3 regions of the Streptomyces sp. B15 genome follow, and region 1 is predicted to be linked to each of the others. Evidence: riboswitches for the same ligand, from Rfam matches in the RefSeq annotation. Region 1 holds a riboswitch; each other region holds the start of a gene.

Evidence for each region. Region 1 has a riboswitch for cyclic di-AMP ahead of KBY19_RS29405 (LysM peptidoglycan-binding domain-containing protein). Riboswitches for the same ligand answer to the same signal wherever they lie in the genome.
Region 2: it holds a riboswitch for cyclic di-AMP, as region 1 does, so the genes downstream of both, KBY19_RS37715 (transglycosylase family protein) here and KBY19_RS29405 (LysM peptidoglycan-binding domain-containing protein) in region 1, are expected to answer to the same signal.
Region 3: it holds a riboswitch for cyclic di-AMP, as region 1 does, so the genes downstream of both, KBY19_RS18035 (M23 family metallopeptidase) here and KBY19_RS29405 (LysM peptidoglycan-binding domain-containing protein) in region 1, are expected to answer to the same signal.

Annotation. Positions count from the first base shown of each region.
Region 1 covers NZ_JAGPXJ010000089.1:20,676-26,624, reverse strand. Annotated here, with positions in the region: gene KBY19_RS29415 (ABC transporter ATP-binding protein) at 1-379, opposite strand, end outside; gene KBY19_RS29410 (helix-turn-helix domain-containing protein) at 567-1,166, shown strand; cyclic di-AMP (ydaO/yuaA leader) riboswitch at 1,689-1,864, shown strand; gene KBY19_RS29405 (LysM peptidoglycan-binding domain-containing protein) at 1,869-2,636, shown strand; gene KBY19_RS29400 (glycosyltransferase family A protein) at 2,865-4,856, shown strand; gene KBY19_RS29395 (alpha/beta hydrolase) at 4,869-5,949, opposite strand, start outside.
Region 2 covers NZ_JAGPXJ010000008.1:49,013-54,961, forward strand. Annotated here, with positions in the region: gene KBY19_RS06155 (DUF5936 domain-containing protein) at 1-834, shown strand, start outside; gene KBY19_RS37700 (M23 family metallopeptidase) at 914-1,300, opposite strand; partial or broken gene KBY19_RS37705 (LysM peptidoglycan-binding domain-containing protein) at 1,469-1,588, opposite strand; partial or broken gene KBY19_RS37710 (hypothetical protein) at 1,596-1,658, shown strand; partial or broken gene KBY19_RS37715 (transglycosylase family protein) at 1,781-2,113, opposite strand; cyclic di-AMP (ydaO/yuaA leader) riboswitch at 2,119-2,328, opposite strand; gene KBY19_RS06165 (hypothetical protein) at 3,167-3,382, shown strand; gene KBY19_RS06170 (hypothetical protein) at 3,385-3,987, shown strand; gene KBY19_RS06175 (hypothetical protein) at 4,020-4,619, shown strand; gene KBY19_RS06180 (OmpA family protein) at 4,623-5,375, shown strand; gene KBY19_RS06185 (hypothetical protein) at 5,554-5,949, shown strand, end outside.
Region 3 covers NZ_JAGPXJ010000036.1:35,686-41,634, reverse strand. Annotated here, with positions in the region: gene KBY19_RS18055 (DUF3427 domain-containing protein) at 1-600, shown strand, start outside; gene KBY19_RS18050 (NUDIX domain-containing protein) at 627-1,040, opposite strand; gene KBY19_RS18045 (PPOX class F420-dependent oxidoreductase) at 1,473-1,946, shown strand; gene KBY19_RS18040 (aldo/keto reductase) at 1,998-2,945, opposite strand; gene KBY19_RS18035 (M23 family metallopeptidase) at 3,202-4,467, opposite strand; cyclic di-AMP (ydaO/yuaA leader) riboswitch at 4,479-4,683, opposite strand; gene KBY19_RS18030 (PP2C family protein-serine/threonine phosphatase) at 4,803-5,949, opposite strand, start outside.

The sequences.
Region 1 (5,949 bases):
CCTCCCGTATCCGGGCGGGGGCCGGTCGACGGCCGGCGAGCCGCAGCGGAAGGGCAACGTTCTGCCCGGCGGTCAGGGACGGCAGCAGATTGAACGCCTGGAAGACGAAGCCGATCTGCCGGCGGCGCAGGAGCGTCAGCCGGGTCTCGCTCAACCCCGTCAGCTCGGTCCCGCCCACGGCGACCGAGCCCGATGTGGGCCGGTCGAGACCGGCGGCGCACTGCAGCAGCGTGGACTTGCCCGAGCCGGAAGGCCCCATGACCGCGGTGAACGTGCCGTGCTGGAAGTCGAGCGAGACCTCGTCGAGGGCAGTGACGGCGCCACCGCCTGTGCCGTATCGGCGGGTGACGTGCCGCAGCTGGACCGCTTCGTGAGCCATGTATCCGTCCTGACGTACTCGTGATGGTGGCCGCGCGCACTGTCGCCGCACGCGTCGGGCGCCCGGGGGCGGGGCACCGGGAGATCGGCTCCGCGGCAGGCGCTGGAGCCGCGAGGCGGTCACAGCATTGCAGAGAAAGTTCTGCAGAGGAAGCTCTGCAGAGGAACGTCTGCGCTAGGGTCGGTATATGACCGAGCCACTGGAAGAGGACGGCCCCGCCGCCGTCCAGCAGTCGCCTCGCACCGTCAGCGACCCCGCGACCCTCAAGGCGCTGGCCCACCCGCTGCGCCGCAAGATCCTTCGCCGGCTGGCCACCGAAGGCCCCGCGACGGCCACCGCACTCGCCGCCGTACTCGGCGAGAACACCGGGACGCTCAGCTACCACCTGCGCCAGCTGGAGCGAGCCGGCTTCATCGAGGACGACCCCGACCACTCGGCGAACAGCCGCGAGCGCTGGTGGCGGGGAGTGCGTGGACTGGACGTGCGGCGCCCGCCCCAGGCCGACCTGTCGGCCGCCGAACGCGCCGTGGTCGGCGAACTGGACCGGCTGCGCATGGAGGAGGACATCGAACTGGTCCACCACTACACCCTCCAGCCACCCGAGGAGGAGTGGGGGCGCGGATCACGCAGCACCCTGCATCTCACCCGGGAGGAAGTGCAGCAGTTCCACGACGCGTATCTGGAGCTGCTGCGGCGCTTCCAGCGGCCCCGCGACGACGCCGGGCCTGGCGCACGGCCGGTCGCCGTCCGCTGGTTCACCGTTCCACTCGACGACCCGGAGCAGTGACAGCTCGACGCCTTCGAGCATCTCGGGAAGCGTCACCACCTCGGCCGCGCATGCGGCTCACGCGATGAAGACCGCGCGCGGCCGAGGCGGGAGAAGAATGTACGATGGCGCTTAGTAGAAACGCCTACCGATCGAAACTCCCGGTCTCAAGGGAGCTGCTGGAGACCTCCTTCATCGGCTTTCAGCTGCAATGTCCGGAAATACAAGACTTGCCGCTCCCGCTCATCCGCTGTGTCGGGAAACACATCGAAAGCACCGAGACACGGACAAGATCTTCTGCCGGATCGTCAAGAACCTTTGCGGCGCGAGTTCTTCGGAATACGGCCCCGATTCGCCACTTTACGCTCAGAAAATGATCCACCGCATAGCGTTGATGAATTGCGAGATCATTTTCCGGAAGCGGCCCGCAGGTGAATCGAGCGCCTTGATCCGGGCAATCCATTATGTTTCCGTGTCCTCGCTCCGGCCTCCGTAAACGGCCGGAGTTCCCATGCCGGGGCGCCGAATCCTGCCGCCCGGCGAGGGAAATTCGCACCAGAACCGCGCGGCAGGAGCGGGGGACCCAGGTAAGTGCCGTACCGCATCCAGCGGCCCGGCTAGGGGTGAAGCCATGCCCGTAGCGCCCTCGCGCACGGGAATGGCCGGGCCACTCCAGCCCGAATCCGACAGCTCACCTCGCAGGCGCTAGGAGAGGACACCCCCATGTCTCGTGGCCGTCATGCCCGTCATCCGCTCAGCGCCCGCAGCATTTCCCGGCTTTCGATCGTCCTGGTCGCCGGCGGTGCGGGAATCGCCGCTCCCCTGCTGACCGCGGGCAGCGCGCACGCCGCCCCCGCCCCGGCCAAGGTGCAGCAGCAGGCGCAGTCCGCCCAGGCGGCTGCGCAGACGAAGACCGAGCAGGAGCCCAGCTCCTACACCGTCGTCAGCGGCGACACCCTGTACAAGATCGCCGTGGACCACGACATCAAGGGCGGCTGGTCCACCCTGTACAAGGCCAACAAGGAGACGATCGGCGGCGACGCCGACCTGATCCGCCCCGGTCAGAAGCTGACCCTGGACACCGCCTCCGCGCCCGCCGAGCGGAGCAGCAACTCCGAGCGGGCCGACCGCAGCTCGGCCGAGCGGACCGGCAGCGTGCACAAGACCCAGTCGACCAACCTGGACGGCTGGATCAACGAGGCGCTGACCATCATGAAGCAGCACGGCATCCCGGGCACCTACGACGGCATCCACCGCAACATCATCCGGGAGTCCGGCGGTGACCCGAACGCCATCAACAACTGGGACATCAACGCCCAGAACGGCACTCCGTCCATCGGCCTGCTCCAGGTGATCAAGCCGACCTTCGACGCCTACCACGTCGAGGGCACCGTCTACGACCAGCGCGACCCGGTCGCCAACATCGTCGCGGCCTGCAACTACGCGGCGGACCGCTACGGTTCGATCGACAACGTCAACGGCCCTTACTGAGCCGTAACCCCGATCGCGGCGGCTGCCCCTCACCCTCACCGGGTGACGGGCAGCCGCCGCGTCGTTTCCGGGCACGGCGGGCCGCCGGCTTCGGGGCCGCGCGGCTCGGGCGACGCGCCGGCGCGGGCACCGGGCCTGAGGCCGCACCCTCCCGCCCGGGAAAGGCCGGGTTCACCCGAACGCCGCCTTCTCCTGGCGTCGGTGCGCCCGAATGGGCACTGTCTACCCATGAATGTTGCGAAACATCTGGTAAGTGTCATAACTCCCGCCTACAATGCGCTGCCCTACGTCAAGCGCTGCGTTTCCTCGGTCGCGCACCAGTCGCTCGGCCCCGGTCGCATCGAGATGATCGTCGTGGACGACGGCTCCACGGACGGCACCGCCGCCGAGCTGGACCGGATGGCCGCCCGGCATCCCCGGCTGCTGCGGGTGATCCACCAGGAGAACTCCGGCGGCCCTTCCGCCCCGCGCAACCTGGCCCTGGACCTCGCCCAGGGCGAGTACGTCTTCTTTCTCGACGCGGACGACTACCTGGCTCCCGAAGCGCTGCAGCGGCTCACCGTGACCGCCGAGGAGAACAGCTCCGATGTCGTACTGGGCAAGATGGCCTCGGTGGGGCGCAGAGTGCCGCGCTCCATGTTCCGGGCGAACCAGCCCGACGCCGACCTGTTCACCTCCCGGGTCTACTGGGCGCTCTCCGTCCAGAAGCTCTTCCGCAAGGAACTGCTCGACCGGCTGCACCTGCGCTTCCACACGGATCTGCGGGTCGGCGAGGACCAGCCCTTCACCGCACTCGCCTACTTGCGCGCACACCGCATCTCCGTGGTCGCCGACTACGCCTGCTACTACCTCGTGCGGCGTGGTGACGGCCGGCATCTGACGTATACGAACAAGACCGAGCCGACCCTCGACTCGCTCGGCCGGGTGTGTGAGCTGCTGCGGAGCGAGTTGGCCCCCGGGCCGCAGCGCGATGCCCTTTTGGAGAGGCACTTCGCGGTGGAGCTGAAGGACGCCTTCAAGTTCCTGGGCACCGAGACGGAAACGGCGATCCAGCAGCGCGAGTTCGAGCGGATGCGGAAACTCGTCGCCGAGCACGACGGCGATGCGTTCTGGCCCCGGCTGCCTCCGATCCAGCGGCTGCGCTGCCATCTCACCCGGCACGGCGACCTGGCCGAGTTGTTGGCCCACACCTGGTCGGACAACAGCAAGCTGCCGTTTCGTATCCATATCTCTCAAGGAAGAGCACTGGCGCACTATCCACCTGATCGTGACAGCCGTCCCCGAGGCACTACCGCGTTGTTCGACGTGACGGAGCACCTCACCCTCGCCCACCATGTATCCGCATTCTCCTTCACCGGTAACCGACTTCGCCTCAGCGGTCACGCGACGTTGCGCAAGAGTGAGCACCACAACGAACACGGCAATGAAAGCAGAAAGACGCTGGAGGTCTTCCTCCAGCACCGTGGAGAAGGCGCCGGGAGACGCCATGCCGAAATCCACCTCACCGAAGACGCCTTCGAGGCGGACCTGGATCTCCTCGGCGGCGAAGGGAACGACGCACCACTGGCCGACGGTTTCTGGGACCTGTACCTACGCCTCACCGTGAACGGGCTCAGCAAAACCGTGCGGCTGGGAAACCAGCACGACCCGAACGCCGGTGCCTGCCCGTTCACCTGCCTGACCGACGACGGCACCGGAGGAATACGGACAGCCAGAATCTACTGGACGTCCTTCGGCAATCTCAGCCTGCGGCTTCAGCACGTACCAGCAGCCCGGCTCGGCAAAGAACTGCGCCTCGAACCCGAAGTCGCCGCGTGGCGCGGCCCGGTGCTGCGGATGAGCGGCCGGACGAACCTGCTCGGTCCACCACCGGGAACAGCCCTCCTTCGGCTGGCGACGGCAGACGCCGAGGCCGACTTCCCGCTGACGCTCGGGGACGACGGCCGGTTCACGGCCGAACTGCCTCTCGGCGCCCTGTCCCCGGGCCGGTGGACGGCCGGGCTGCGGATAGCCGCCGCCAACTGGCGCCACGACCTCCCCTTGCGGCAGCCGGCCCTGCCGCCCGGCACGGCGCGCTGGCGCCGTGGACTCGTCCCCCGGTACGCCAAGGCCGTGGCCGCCGCCCCGCTCACCCTCCGGGTGGGTCGGGTGCCGCTCCTCCGCGACGTGCTGCGTCTGGTCCGTGCCAGGCGTCGCAGGCTCACCAAGCGGCACTTCTGACCCACCCCGTGGTCACGGTGTGTGGAAGGCCACCTCCGGGTTCCCCTTCGAGGGGCCGTCCAGCAACGGCCGGGGCAGACCGCGCAGATGCCGGTCGAAGAAGGCCGTCACATACCGGGTGGTGATCTCACCCGAGCGCTTCCCGGACAGCGGCGCCGAGGGATCGGTGACACCGGCCTGCCCGCCCAGGATCGGTATGTCGATGAAGGTGAAGTGCCCGGAGTCGGCGACCGTGAGCCACCGCTTCCAGCCGTGCAGCCGCTCCCAGGTCTCCGGCCACGTCGTGTCCCGGGCCTGCGGGCCGTGGCCGTCTCCGGTGCCGAGCATGAGGACCGGGCGGCCGGTCGCCGCCTGCGGTACCGGGGCGAAGAAGGTGCCGTCCAGGTTGGCGGCGGCCCTGATACGGCGGTCGGTACCCGCTGCCACTGCCGCCGCGTTGCCGCCGAGCGAGTGGCCCGCCGCCCCGATGCGCCGCGGGTCGATGAGCGCCGCGTAGTCGGGGGACCGCTTCCGCCCTTCCGGTGCGTGCCGCCCGTCCCGCGCAGGGCGCGTCAACTCGTCGACGACGAAGGAGATGTCGGCCGCCCGGTTCCGCGCCGCCCGGCCCAGCAGCTTCTTCTCCCCCTCGTCGGTCGGCGCGGCCTCGACGGTCTCGCATGCGACGCAGGTCAAGGTGCGTGCCGCGGCCTTGTCGGCACGCGCGGCGCCCCGGTCCGTGAAGGTCGTGCCGAAGGATTCGTAGGCGTGGTCCAGCAGCGCGACGACGTAGCCCTGTGAGGCCAACTCCTCCGCCAGCGTGGTGAGGGTGGCGCGGTGCAGGGTGAAGCCCGGGGAGAGCACCACGAGCGGGTGCCTGCCCGGTGCGGGGCGGGCGCCGAAGCGGGCGTTGGTACGGACCGAGGCGAGCCGGTCGGCCGGGAAGGATTTGTCCAGCTTCAATCCCTTGAGCAGCAGTGCCGCTTCCTCGGCCGACAGATACGGCGCGGGTGCCGACTGGTCGCCGCCGCGCCGCGCGGGGTAGAAGACCGAGACCATCACCCGGCGGGCGCCCGCCGACGGCACCCAGGGATCGCGACGGTCGCGGTCGACCAGG
Region 2 (5,949 bases), on a different contig from region 1:
GGCATCCGGATGTACCGCGCCGAGACCCGGCTGCCGCCCGACCTGGCCGTTGCGCTGGAGGTCGGCGCCACCCGCACCACCAAGGGCGAGGCCGCCGTCGACCGGCTCGGCATGCGCCTGGCACCGCTGGTGCTGCGGCTGATGGGGCCCAAGCAGGTCGCCGCCAAACGCCGCAGGATCGACCAGGCCGGCAACCCCGGCGGTCTCACCCTCCAGCGGTACGCGGCGCGCCGCGCCGTCTACGGCATCTTCGGCGCGCTGATGGCCGTGGTGGGCCTGTCGGCCGGCAGCCTGTTCTTCACCGTACTCGTGCTGGCCTTCGGCTGGTTCGCCGCCGATCTCGCGATCCGGCAGGCGATCAAGGACCGCCGGCGCGTCATCGAACGCACCCTGCCCGACTTCCTCGACGTGCTGGCCGTGGTGGTCTCCGCCGGGCTCGGCTTCCGGCAGGCCCTGGAGCGCGTCGCCGACCGTTACCGGGGGCCGTGGGCCGACGAGCTGCGCATCACCCTGCGGCAGATGGACATGGGCGTCAGCCGCCGCCAGGCCTTCGACGAGCTGCGCAGACGCAACGCCAGCGACCAGGTCGACCAGTTCGTGACGGCGCTCCAGCAGGGCGAGGAGCTCGGCGCCCCCATCGCCGAGACGCTGATCCAGATCGCCACCGACATGCGTCGCACCGACGCCCAGAACGCGCGGCGCAAGGCGGCCAAGACGGTGCCCAAGGCGACGATGACGACGATCGCCTTCCTGCTGCCCGGCACCCTCATCCTCATCGTCGCCACGTTCATCCTGGGCTCGGACACCGACTTCGGCGCCGTGCTGGGGGGCTGACGCGGCTGCACGGCACACCCGGCATCGGCCACCGGTCCCGGAGGGGAGCAGGACCGGTGGCCGGGTCATATGTGCCGGGTCAGAGCGAGACGCCGTGTGCCCGCAGATAGGCGACGGGGTCGACGTCCGAGCCGTAGTTCGGAGTCGTGCGCACCTCGAAGTGCAGGTGCGGCCCGGTCGAGTTGCCGGTGCTGCCGGACAGCCCCAGCTGGGTGCCCGCACCGACCTGCTGGCCGACCTGGACGGAGAGCGAGGACAGGTGGCCGTACTGGGTGTACTTGCCGTCGGCGTGCCGGACGACGACCTGGTTGCCGTACGCGCCGCCGTCGCCCGCGGCGACGACCTCGCCCGCGGCGACGGACTTCACCGGCGTACCGCTGGCGGCCGAGAAGTCCACACCGGTGTGGTGGCCGCTCGACCAGCTGCCACCGGCGGCCCGGTACGGAGTGCTGGTGCCGCCCGGCACCGGCCGGACGTGACCGCCCTGGGCGGACTCGGACTTGGCGGCGGGCTCGGGGGCGGACTTCTCGGCGCCGCCCTGCGCCGCGGCGCCTTCGTCGCTGCTGCCCTGCGCCTCGGCACCGGAGTCGCTGCCGCTCTTCTCGGCCTCGGCCTGCGCCTTCAGCGACAGCTTCTGCCCGGGCAGGATGAGGTCCGGGTCGGCACCGATCACCTGGCGGTTCGCGTCGTAGACGGTCTTCCAGCCGCCGGAGACGTCGTGCGCGGTGGCGATCTTGTACAGGGTGTCGCCGCTGACGACGGTGTACGACTGCGACGGCTGCGACTTCTGCGACGGCTGCGACTTGTGCGGAGCGGACTTCTCGGGGGCCGCCTGCTCGGGCGCCGACTTCTGCTGCGGCTCGGCGCTGTTGCCGCCGCCGTCCGGGTCGACGTCCGGGGCGGGGCCGCCCGCGGTCAGGCCACCGGCACCCGCGCAGGCCCAGGCACCCGGGCCCTGCATGGCCAGCAGCTTCTCGGCGACGGCGATCTGCTGGTCCTTGGTGGCCAGGTCGGCGCGCGGCGCGTACTTCGTACCGCCGGCCGCCTGCCAGCTGGACTGCGAGAACTGCAGGCCGCCGTAGTAGCCGTTGCCGGTGTTGGTCTGCCAGTTGCCGCTCGACTCGCACTGGGCGACCTTCTCCCAGGTGTCGACGGAGGCGGCCTGGGCGTTGCCGGACGCGAACAGTGGCAGCACGACACCGGCGCCGCCGGCGGTCAGCGCGAGTACAGCACCGCGCCTGAGACGGCGCTGGGACTTTCGGGCATGCTTTCCGGACATAGGGGAGTTCCTCTCCTACGCCTACGAGGTGAGCTGTCGGATTCGGGCTGGAGCAGTAGCCCGGCCGCAACTGCCATGCCCTGTGCGGGCGCAGTCCCGGCTTCACCCCAAGCCCCGTCGGATCACCGATCCTTCGGGGCACTTACCTGGTTCCCCCGCTCCTGCCAACGGTGGAGTTCTCGCAGACCAGCGGCAGGACTCGGCGTCTGGTTGCGCACTGCCGCACGTCGGGCGCGACAGCTCGGGCACCTTAAACACACATATTTCCGGGGGACAAGAAAATGATCGTCGAGAGATCGGACCGGTAATGCGACGCATTTCACGGTCGGTTCGAATTCCTTGATCGCATTCCGCGGTTGCGCTGCGGTAATACCCGAGAGTGAGCCGGTGGGCACGAAAGGGGAAACGCCCTCTTTCCGTCCGGCCTGTGAGGCGACTCACGGCGGCGAACCCCATCTCCGGCTTCTTTCCCTTTGCGAAGTGAGCGGGAGGCGAGGGGGATTGATGCGAGTAACGGGAGATCTGACCGTTTGGTGGGAGAATACATGATTCTGTCCCACCTGCGGTCCGGATGTGGAAGGGGTGCGTTCGGCACCTCGCTCGCTATGGTGAGAGGCGCCCCGCCCACCGTCCGGCTCCGCCCAACACCCCGGCCCCACAGGCGCGTTCCGGGAACGCGCCGTACCGCTCGCTCCGTCGCCATGACCCGTCGAGAGGAGGGGCGTCGGTCAATGTCCGGCTCACTCCCCGCCTTACGGCAGGTCGGAACGCGCACGACCGCACCGGTTCCCGCCTCGGCCGCCGCACCGGTTGCCGGTCCGGTTCCCGTCCACCCCTTCGCCACCGCAATGAGTTGTGGCACAGTCTGCATTCGGGCAGCGACTGTTAGCTACACCGCGGGGTGGCGACGGGAGGGGGCGCACGACGTGACACCACGCTGCTGCCGCCCCCAAGAGGGCGGCCACGCGGGACGGGTGAACCGGAACGACCGGAAAGACATGGGGGCGTACCCCTGTGGGGGTACCGAGTCAGCCAGCAACGGAGGAGAACCCGATGTCGAACGCCACGCGCGGGCGCGTCCGCGCCCGCCTCGCCCTCCTGCGAGGACATACGCGGGGGCGGCCCGGGGATCGGGGCGCCAACTCGATCGAATACGCCGGCATCGTCATCCTCGTCGCCGGCATCATCCTGGCGATCCGCGCGCTGGGGCTCGACTCGATGATCTCCGGAGCCATCGCCAACGCGGTGAGCGCGGTACTGGGCGGCTGACCGTGCGCCGGCTGTCCGGTGACGGCGGGCAGACGGTCCTGCTGTACGGCGCGGTGATCGCCGGGCTGCTCTTCCTCGCCTTCGCCTTCTTCGCGGTCGCCCAGGCCGGAACGGTGCGCAACGGCGGCCAGACGGCGGCCGACGCGGCGGCCCTCGGCGCCGCCGAGGACGACCGGCAACAGCTCTTCGACGGCTTCCTGGACGCACTCGGCGACGAGGAGGGCCGGCAGGAGTGGCTGGACGCCGTCGCCCCGCTCAGCGGCGACGGCTGCGGCGCGGCAGCACATTTCGCCGACCGCAACCGTTCCGACCTGCTCAGCTGCGATCCGGTCTCCCGCGAGGGCGACGACGGCTACCGCGTCAGCATCGAGACGCGGTTCGACACGGGCGACACGATCATCCCCGGCACGGACAACAAGACCGCCAAGGCCACCGCCACCGCGGTGATCAGACCACGGTGCGAGGCCGACGGCACCGAGAAGACCACGAACGCCGCCGAGGAGATCGAGCTGGTCTGCGGCGGCGAGGAGCTGACGATCGACCCCGAGGACGAGGGCCGCGACCTGAAACCGTCGGATCTCTTCTCGGTGGTGCTGGTCGAATGACGAGCGAACGACGAACGAGAGTCGAGTACTCCATGAATCTTCGGCGCGTCCTGCGGGCTCGCAGGGGTATGACCGCGGTGGCCCTGGCGGCCGGACTGGTCCTCACGGCCGCGGGCTGCGGCGGGGGCGGCGACGGCGACGACGCCAAGGAGCCCAGGCCCTCCGAGAAGGCAGGCGACCTCCAGGGCGGCGGGGACGGCGGGGAGTCCGGCGGCTCCACCGGCGGCGAACCGTTGGCAAAGGTGCGAGGAGGCGATGACATCACCCTCACCGTCGACTCGGCCCGCCGCGAGACGGGCGGCTTCGTGACGCTCACCGGAAAGGTGACCAACGGGAGCGGCAAGGCCTGGGTGGCGCCCGGCTGGGAGGGCGACGAGTCCGAGCTCGCCCTGCGCAACAAACTGTCGGTCGCCGGCGCCAAACTCGTCGACCAGAAGGGCAAGAAGCGCTATCTCGTCCTCAGGGACACCGAGGGCCGGTGTCTGTGCACCTCGTTCGGCCAGCCGATCCAGGCGGGCGACTCGAAGACCTGGTACGCGCAGTTCCCCGCGCCCCCCAAGGGCAACGACAAGGTGGAGTTCCAGATCGCGGACATGCCTCCCGCCGACGTCACGATCGGTGGAGGGGAGTGAGGGATGGGCTTCACCAGGCGACAGCTGACCAGAGCCGTGACGTGCTCGTCCTTCTCCGCCGCGCTCGTACTCGGGGTGTGCGCCCCGTCCGCGCGGGCGGAGGACCCGAGCCCCGGGCCGACGCCCTCCATCCCCGACATCGCCACCCAGTACCCCACCGACAACCCCACCGGCCTGCCCACCGGTCGGGCGCCCTCCCTCCCCGGGGAGAAGGGGCCGGGTGATCCGGGGTTCAGCGAGCCGCCGGACAACATCGGGGACACCGAGGAGCCGGTGGAGGTGGACGCGAAGGCGGACGGGCTGCGGCTGGCCGGCGGAGCGAAGCTGGCCGAGCCCAAGGTGCTGGACATCAAGTTCGTGACCGAGGATCTGGGAGGCGAGGAGCGCCGCGAGGACAGCACGGCGAAGACGAAGTTCACCCTCCAGGTGGAGGTGCTGTTCCCCAAGAACAGCGCCAAGCTCAACAGCGGGGCGAAGGCACGCATCAAGACCATCGCTGACGAGATCGACAAGCAGCAGAGCACCGAGGTCAACGTCTTCGGCTTCACCGACGACCTGGGCTCCTACGAGCACGGCAAGACGCTCTCCAAGAAGCGTGCCACGGCCGTCCAGACGGAACTGTCCCAGCGGCTGGGTTCCGAGGTGAGCTTCAACGTGCGGGGTTACAGCGAGGACTATCCGGTCGCCGACAACAGGACCGAGGAGGGCCGCGCGAAGAACCGCCGCGTCGAGGTGTCCTTCCCGAAGAAGGACTGACCCGCCGCGCGAACCCGCGCCCGCCTCCGCGTTGTCGCCGCTGCGGGCTTGCGGGCTTGCGGGCTTGCGGGCGGGTTCGCGGCGCCGGATCATGAGCGGGGCCGGTCCGGGTGGGCCGGACGACCGGTGAGCGAGGGGCGGTTCGGGCGTGGGGAGTGCGGCGACGGAAGCCGACCCGGTGACCGGAGAGACGACGGCGACGGCGACGGACGGTGACGCTCCGAGCGGCGAGGCCCCGGATGACGCCCCGGACGGCATAGCGCGCGGCGGCGCCCGGCTCCGGGGCTGGACGGTCGGCTGGCCGGCGGGACTCGCACAGGCGCTCGGCGCGGCGGTGCTGCTGATCACGGAGTTCGTACGGCAGGACGTCGCGGCCCTCGGTGCGAAAGTGCCGAAGGGCGCCCGTCTGCCCGACTACGCCGCCGACTTCCCGCACCTCGTGGACACCCTGGACGGCCAATGGTGGTTCCGGACGGCCGAAGCGGTGCGGGACGCCGTCAGCTTCGGGGAGCCGCGCGCCGCGCTGTGGGCGGCGGTGTGTGCCGCGCTGGTCGTACGCCTCAACGTGGACGGT
Region 3 (5,949 bases), on a different contig from region 1:
TACCAAGAGGCTCTCGACCATCTCGCACACCAGCCGTTTGTCCGAGCAGAAGCACGAGAGATTCTTGAGTACGGCAAGAAGCGGATCGAACACTCCCCTATTTGTCTGGACCCTCCCCGTGACCAGCTGCCCCTCCGGGTGCACTCCACATACACAAGGGCAGAAATTCTCACGGCAATTGGTCAGACAACCTTCACGGGTCCTTGGCCCTCGCAGTCCCAATCTGGGGTTGAGTGGTGCCAAGAAGCCAACGTTGACGTCCTGTTCGTTACCCTGGTGAAGGAAGAAAAGGACTTCAAAGAAGATATCCGCTACAACGACTACGCGATCGACGCACGACTCTTCCACTGGGAATCACAGAAGACTACGGCCCCACACACGAAGAGTGGAATTCGCTACCAGACTCACAAAGAGTCCGGATCAGAAGTATTCCTCTTCGTGCGAAAGTATAACAATAACGAGGTTGGCGCGGCCCCGTTCACATTCCTGGGGCCGGCTGAATATGTGAGCCATTCCGGATCGAAGCCCATGCAGATCAACTGGAAATTGCAACACGATGCGCCGGGAGAAATCTTGTCCTACTCCCCTACGCACACATAGGAAAACGATATCTCAGCGGTCTGCTGTCACTCCGTCGTTCCGCCCAAACGGCGCACGACCTCTTCCACAAACGGCAGATCTTGCTCCAGCCAGTCCACGTCAAATGCCTGCTCACGGGCGAGCCAACGCAGCTCATCATGATCCTGCAGGGGCTGGGGTTCGCCCTTGCGTAGAGGCGCCCACCAGGCGTGCAAGACGAGATCCGCCTTGAGCTCCCACTCACCCGGAAGACGGTCCTCGACCTCGACCTCGACTCCGAGCTCTTCCCGCAACTCCCGTACCAGGGCTGCTTCAGCCGACTCTCCTGACTCAACCTTCCCTCCCGGCAACTCCCACCTACCCGCAAATTCCGGTGGGGCTGTCCGACGCGCGGCAAGAAACCGTCCCCCGTCAACCACTGCCCCTGCCACGACTACGCGCTTGGCGACACGCTCACTCATGTCTGCAAGCCTATGGCTTTGCTGCGCCTGCCGGATTCGGCCTCCGACAGCAAGAGTGATTCACCCAGGGAGTACATCCGGTGGCTCCAGCAACTCCAAGGGCGCCGCGGCGCGGTCGTCCACCACCAGACGGAGAGGCGAGAGGCCGTATGTACGGCCCGGGCTTACCCCTGCTCAGCCGGTCACGGCTCGATCTGTGGCCCTTCGCCAGGCGGCCAACTTGGCTGCGTGCCCGGTGCTTGGGCTGATTGTTGTCGCCCGACAGGGCATACGCTGGTGGTGTGGGGACGGTGGTCTCATGTCCACAGGCTTGGCAGGGGGTTGGTTGAAGGCGATGTGTGGTGTACCGCGGATGACCACATCCTCAAGTTGCTTCGCGGAGCTTTGGATTGCCATTTGTCTCTGAAGGCAAACCATTCCAGGAGGATCCCTATGACCGGAACGGGTAACACAGGCGGCGCGGAGGAAAATGCCGAGCAGGCGGAGGGCGTGTTGCTCGGGCTGTTGACGGAGTACGACCGCGGGGTGCTCGCCACGCTGCGGCGGGACGGCAGGCCGCAGCTCTCGAACGTCAACCACACCTATGACCCGGAAAGGCGGCTGCTGCGCGTCTCCGTCACGGCGAACCGCGCCAAGGCGCGGAATCTCGCGCGGGATCCGCGGGCCAGTTACCACGTGACGAGCAGCGACGGGTGGGCGTGGACGGTGGTGGACGGGACGGCGGAGCTGACGCCCGTCGCGCGGGATCCGCACGACGCGACCGTCGAGGAGCTGATCGAGGTCTTTCGCGCGATCCAGGGCGAGCACCCGGACTGGGACGAGTACCGGGCCGCCATGGTGGCGGACCAGCGGCAGGTGGTGCGGCTCGGCGTCGAGCGGGTGTACGGGCAGCCGCGGCGGGGCTGAGCCGGCGCCCAGTCCCGCCCGACTCCCTCCCTGTCCCGAGGCCGGGGAGGGTTACGCCGACGCGTCCGTGAGCAGGCGCAGTTCGTCGTTGGTGAGCCGCAGGTCGGCCAGGGCCATCAGCGCGGGCAGCTGTTCGACCGTGCGGGCGCTGGCGATGGGGGCCGTGACGGTCGGCTGGGCGGCGAGCCAGGCCAGGGCGACGGTGGCCTCGGAGACCTGGTGCGCGTTGGCCACGGTGGTCAGCGCGGCGAGGACGCGCTGCCCGCGCTCGGTGGCGAGGAGTTGGGCGGCGTTGCCGGCGCGCGCCCCCTCGGGTGCCGCCTCACCCGGACGGTACTTGCCGGTGAGGAAGCCGGACGCCAGCGCGTAGTACGGCAGTACGGCGAGGGATTCGCGCCGGGCGAGCTCTTCCAGCTCTCCCTCGTAGGTGTCGCGCGAGACCAGGTTGTAGTGCGGCTGGAGCGCCACGTACCGGGCGACGCCTTCCCGGGCGCTGAACGCGAGCGACTCGTCGAGGCGGGACGGCGAGATGTTGGAGGCCGCGATCTCGCGGACCTTGCCCTCCCTGACCAGGTCGTCGAGAGCACCGATGATGTCGGAGACCGGCACCGACTCGTCGTCGAAGTGCGTGTAGTACAGATCGATGCGGTCGGTCCGCAGTCGGCGCAGCGAGTCCTCGCAGGCGGCCTTGATGGTGGCCGGGGCGAGCCCTGTGTGGTCGGGGTGACGAGCGACCTTGGTGGCGATGACGACACCGTCCCGTACGGCCGAGCCGCGCGCGGCGAGCCACTCGCCGATGACCGTCTCGGACTCGCCCCCCTGGTTGCCCTCCACCCAGGCCGAGTACACGTCGGCCGTGTCGATGGTGTTGCCGCCGCCGTCGGTGTAGGCGTCCAGCACCGCGAACGACGTGGGGGTGTCGGCCGTCCAGCCGAAGACGTTGCCGCCGAGCACGAGCGGCGAGACGGACAGCTGACCGATCTTGTTGTCGGCATTCATCTGCATGCCGCGACCGTAACGCGGTGGCGGACGGTGACACAGACCGCGCACCGGGCCGCCCCCGGCGGCCCTTCGGCCCTCAGCCCATCAGCCCATCGGGTCGACGGGCCGAGGGGCCGAGGGGCCGAGGGGCCGAGGGGCCGAGGGGCCGAGGGGCCGAGGGGCCGAGGGGCCGAGGGGCCGAGGGGCCGAGGGGCCGAGGGGCCGCAGCGGACATGGCACTCGGGCGGCACGGGACATCGGCACCCGCACCGCCTCAGACGTTGACGCCCTTGTCGCGGAGCCACGACAGCGGGTCCACCGGATCGCCGCCACCGGCCCGCACCTCGACGTGCAGATGCGGGCCCGAGGAGTTTCCGGTGGAGCCGACGCGGCCGATGACATCGCCCGTACCGACCTTGTCGCCCGCCGACTTGGTCATGGACGACAGGTGGCAGAACCACAGTTCGGTCCCGTCCTCCAGCTCCAGCACGATGCGGTAGCCGTACGAACCGGCCCAGCCCGCCTCCTTGATCGTGCCGCTGTGGACAGCCCTGACGGGGGTGCCGTTGGGCGCGGCGAAGTCCTGGCCGGTGTGGTCGTTCTGCCACATGCCGCCTGCCTGCCCGAACCCGGCGGTGAGCTGGTACGAGGCCAGCGGCGCCGTGTAGCTGCGGGCGAGCTCGGCACGGCGCCGGGCCTCCGCCTTGCGCTGCTGCTCGGCAGCCCGTTCGGCGGCCTCCCGCTTCTTCTCGGCCGCTGCCTCCCGCGCGCGTTCGGCCTCGGCCTTTTCCTCGGCCTTCTCGGCGTCCGCCCGCTTCGCGGCTTCCGCCGCCGCCTCGCTCGCCGCCTGCCGTGCGGCCTCCTCGCGGGCCTCCTCGTCGGCGGCGGCACGGTGCTGTTCGGCCTGGGCGAGGATGCGGGCCCGCAGCGCCTCGCCGGCGTCGGTCCTGCCCGCCGCCTTGTCCTCGGCGGAGAGCCCGGCCTGGGTGAGGGGACCGGCGGACCCGTCCCCGGTGCCGTCCGATCCCGTGGCGCCGTCCGTTTCGTCGTCGGCGACCAGGGCGCCGATGCCGGGCAGGTCCTCGGCATCGGGCAGCTGGTCGGGGAGGTCGCGGACGGCGTCGGCCGCCGTGTCCAGGTCCGGCACGGATATCGCCCCGGGGTCCTTGTCCTGCGCGGTGGCCATACCACCGGCACCCACCGCCGCGATCATGCCGACACCGAGTACGGCACCGCCGCGCGCCATACCGCTGGCGCGCTGCTTGGCGACCCGGTGCCGACCGCGCAGGGACCGGGTGGACTCCTCGGTGGGGTTCCACTCGTCCCACGGCTCGCCCTCCGTCGGCGCCTCGGACGGTACGTGGGGACCGGCGGACCGGGCGGGGGCGGCCGGCTGCGCGGCTGCGGAGCCGTACGGGGTGGAGGGGGTGGAGGGGGTGGAGGGGCCATAGTTGGTGGGGGTGCCGGCGCGGTCGAGGTGCGGGTCGTACGCGACGACCTCGGGGGCCTGGCCGGCGAAGCCCTGCGTTCTGGAGGCCACGGGGGCGCTCTCCTTTCCTTCCTTCTCGCCTACCGGGTTAGCTGACGGGTTCGGAGCAGGAAGGTCTCCTACGGGCGTCCTCACGCAAGGGCGTCCGATTCACCCCATCCTCCTCGTCCGGCTGACGAGAAGGGGTGGTTCCCCGGTTCCCACGGTGCGGTCCAGGCAGTTGGACGCTGCTGGTGCCCCGTATGCGGGATTCGGCGACGGCGCACGGTGCCGTCTTCCGTGACGACAGTGACGACCGTGCTGCGTTATCGGACGTTAATAGAACAGTGGCTGTGATTCCAAGCTGTTCCCGGTAATTGGCGGTGGCCGCCCGGTCCGCCGGCGTCCTACGGGGTCGAGGAATCGTGGGCGACGGCGAGCAGTGCCAAGTCGTCCACCGAACGGCCACCTGTGTGGGCCGCGACGTCGATGAGCACCGTCTCCAGCAACTCCTCGGGATGGGCGAAGTAGCTGTTGGACAGCCGTTCGACCGGGTCGTAGAAGTCGCCGGCGGAGTCGCGGGCCTCGGACAGGCCGTCGGTGTAGAGGAGCAGCTGGGCACCCCGGGGAAAGGGAAACTCGTCGATGTGCTCCGGCCACGCCCCCAGATCGGACATCCCGAGCGGGAGCGCAGGAACCGTCGGCTCCAGCAGGGACGCGTTGCCTTGGTGCAGCAGAAGCGGTGCGGGGTGGCCCCGGTTGACGAGGCGCAGCACGGAGCCCCCGCCGCGCGCGGGGCCGCCACCAGCTGTACTGCCGGAGGCGGCCGGAGCTGTGCTGCAGGAGGCGGCCGGACTGCCTGACGGGCCCGAGATCTCCACCAGCACGGCCGTGCTGAAGCCCTCCAGCCCTGCCGTGCCGGGCTGGCGCCGTCCCTCCCGCCGGAGGGCCCGGTCGAGCCGGACGGCAACGTCGGAAAGCGTCTCCTCCTGTTCGGCGGCCTCACGGAAGACCCCCACGAGGAGGACGACGGCGGCCACCGAGTCGAGTCCTTTGCCGCGTACGTCACCGAGCAGCAGCCGTACGCCGTACGGGGTCTCCTCGGCCGCGTAGAAGTCCCCGCCGACCCGGGTCTCGGCCTGTGCCGCACGGTAGCGGGTGGCCACCGCCAGGTCGCCGACATGGGAAGGCGGAGCGGGCAGCACGGCGAGCTGGACCGCCTCGGCCACACCGCGCGCCGAAGCCAGTCGGCTGCCGCTGCGTCGCAGCACATAGTTGACGCCCACCGCGAGGACGGAGACGGTCAGATTGGTGACGGACCTGGCCTCGGCCTCGACAGTGCTGCCCGTGTCGTGGAAGAAGGCGAACAGGATGGTGGCGCCGGAGGAGAGGACACTCGTCAGGACGGTGCCCCAGAGGGAGAGGACGGCCGCGGCAGCCAACGGGGCTGCGGCGAAGGGGGCCGAGATGGCCACATCCCTGGGTGTCGCCAGTTCCAGCACGATGCCCAGGGCGAACAGCACAGCGGGAAGCTGCCGCGCCACGCGCCACAGC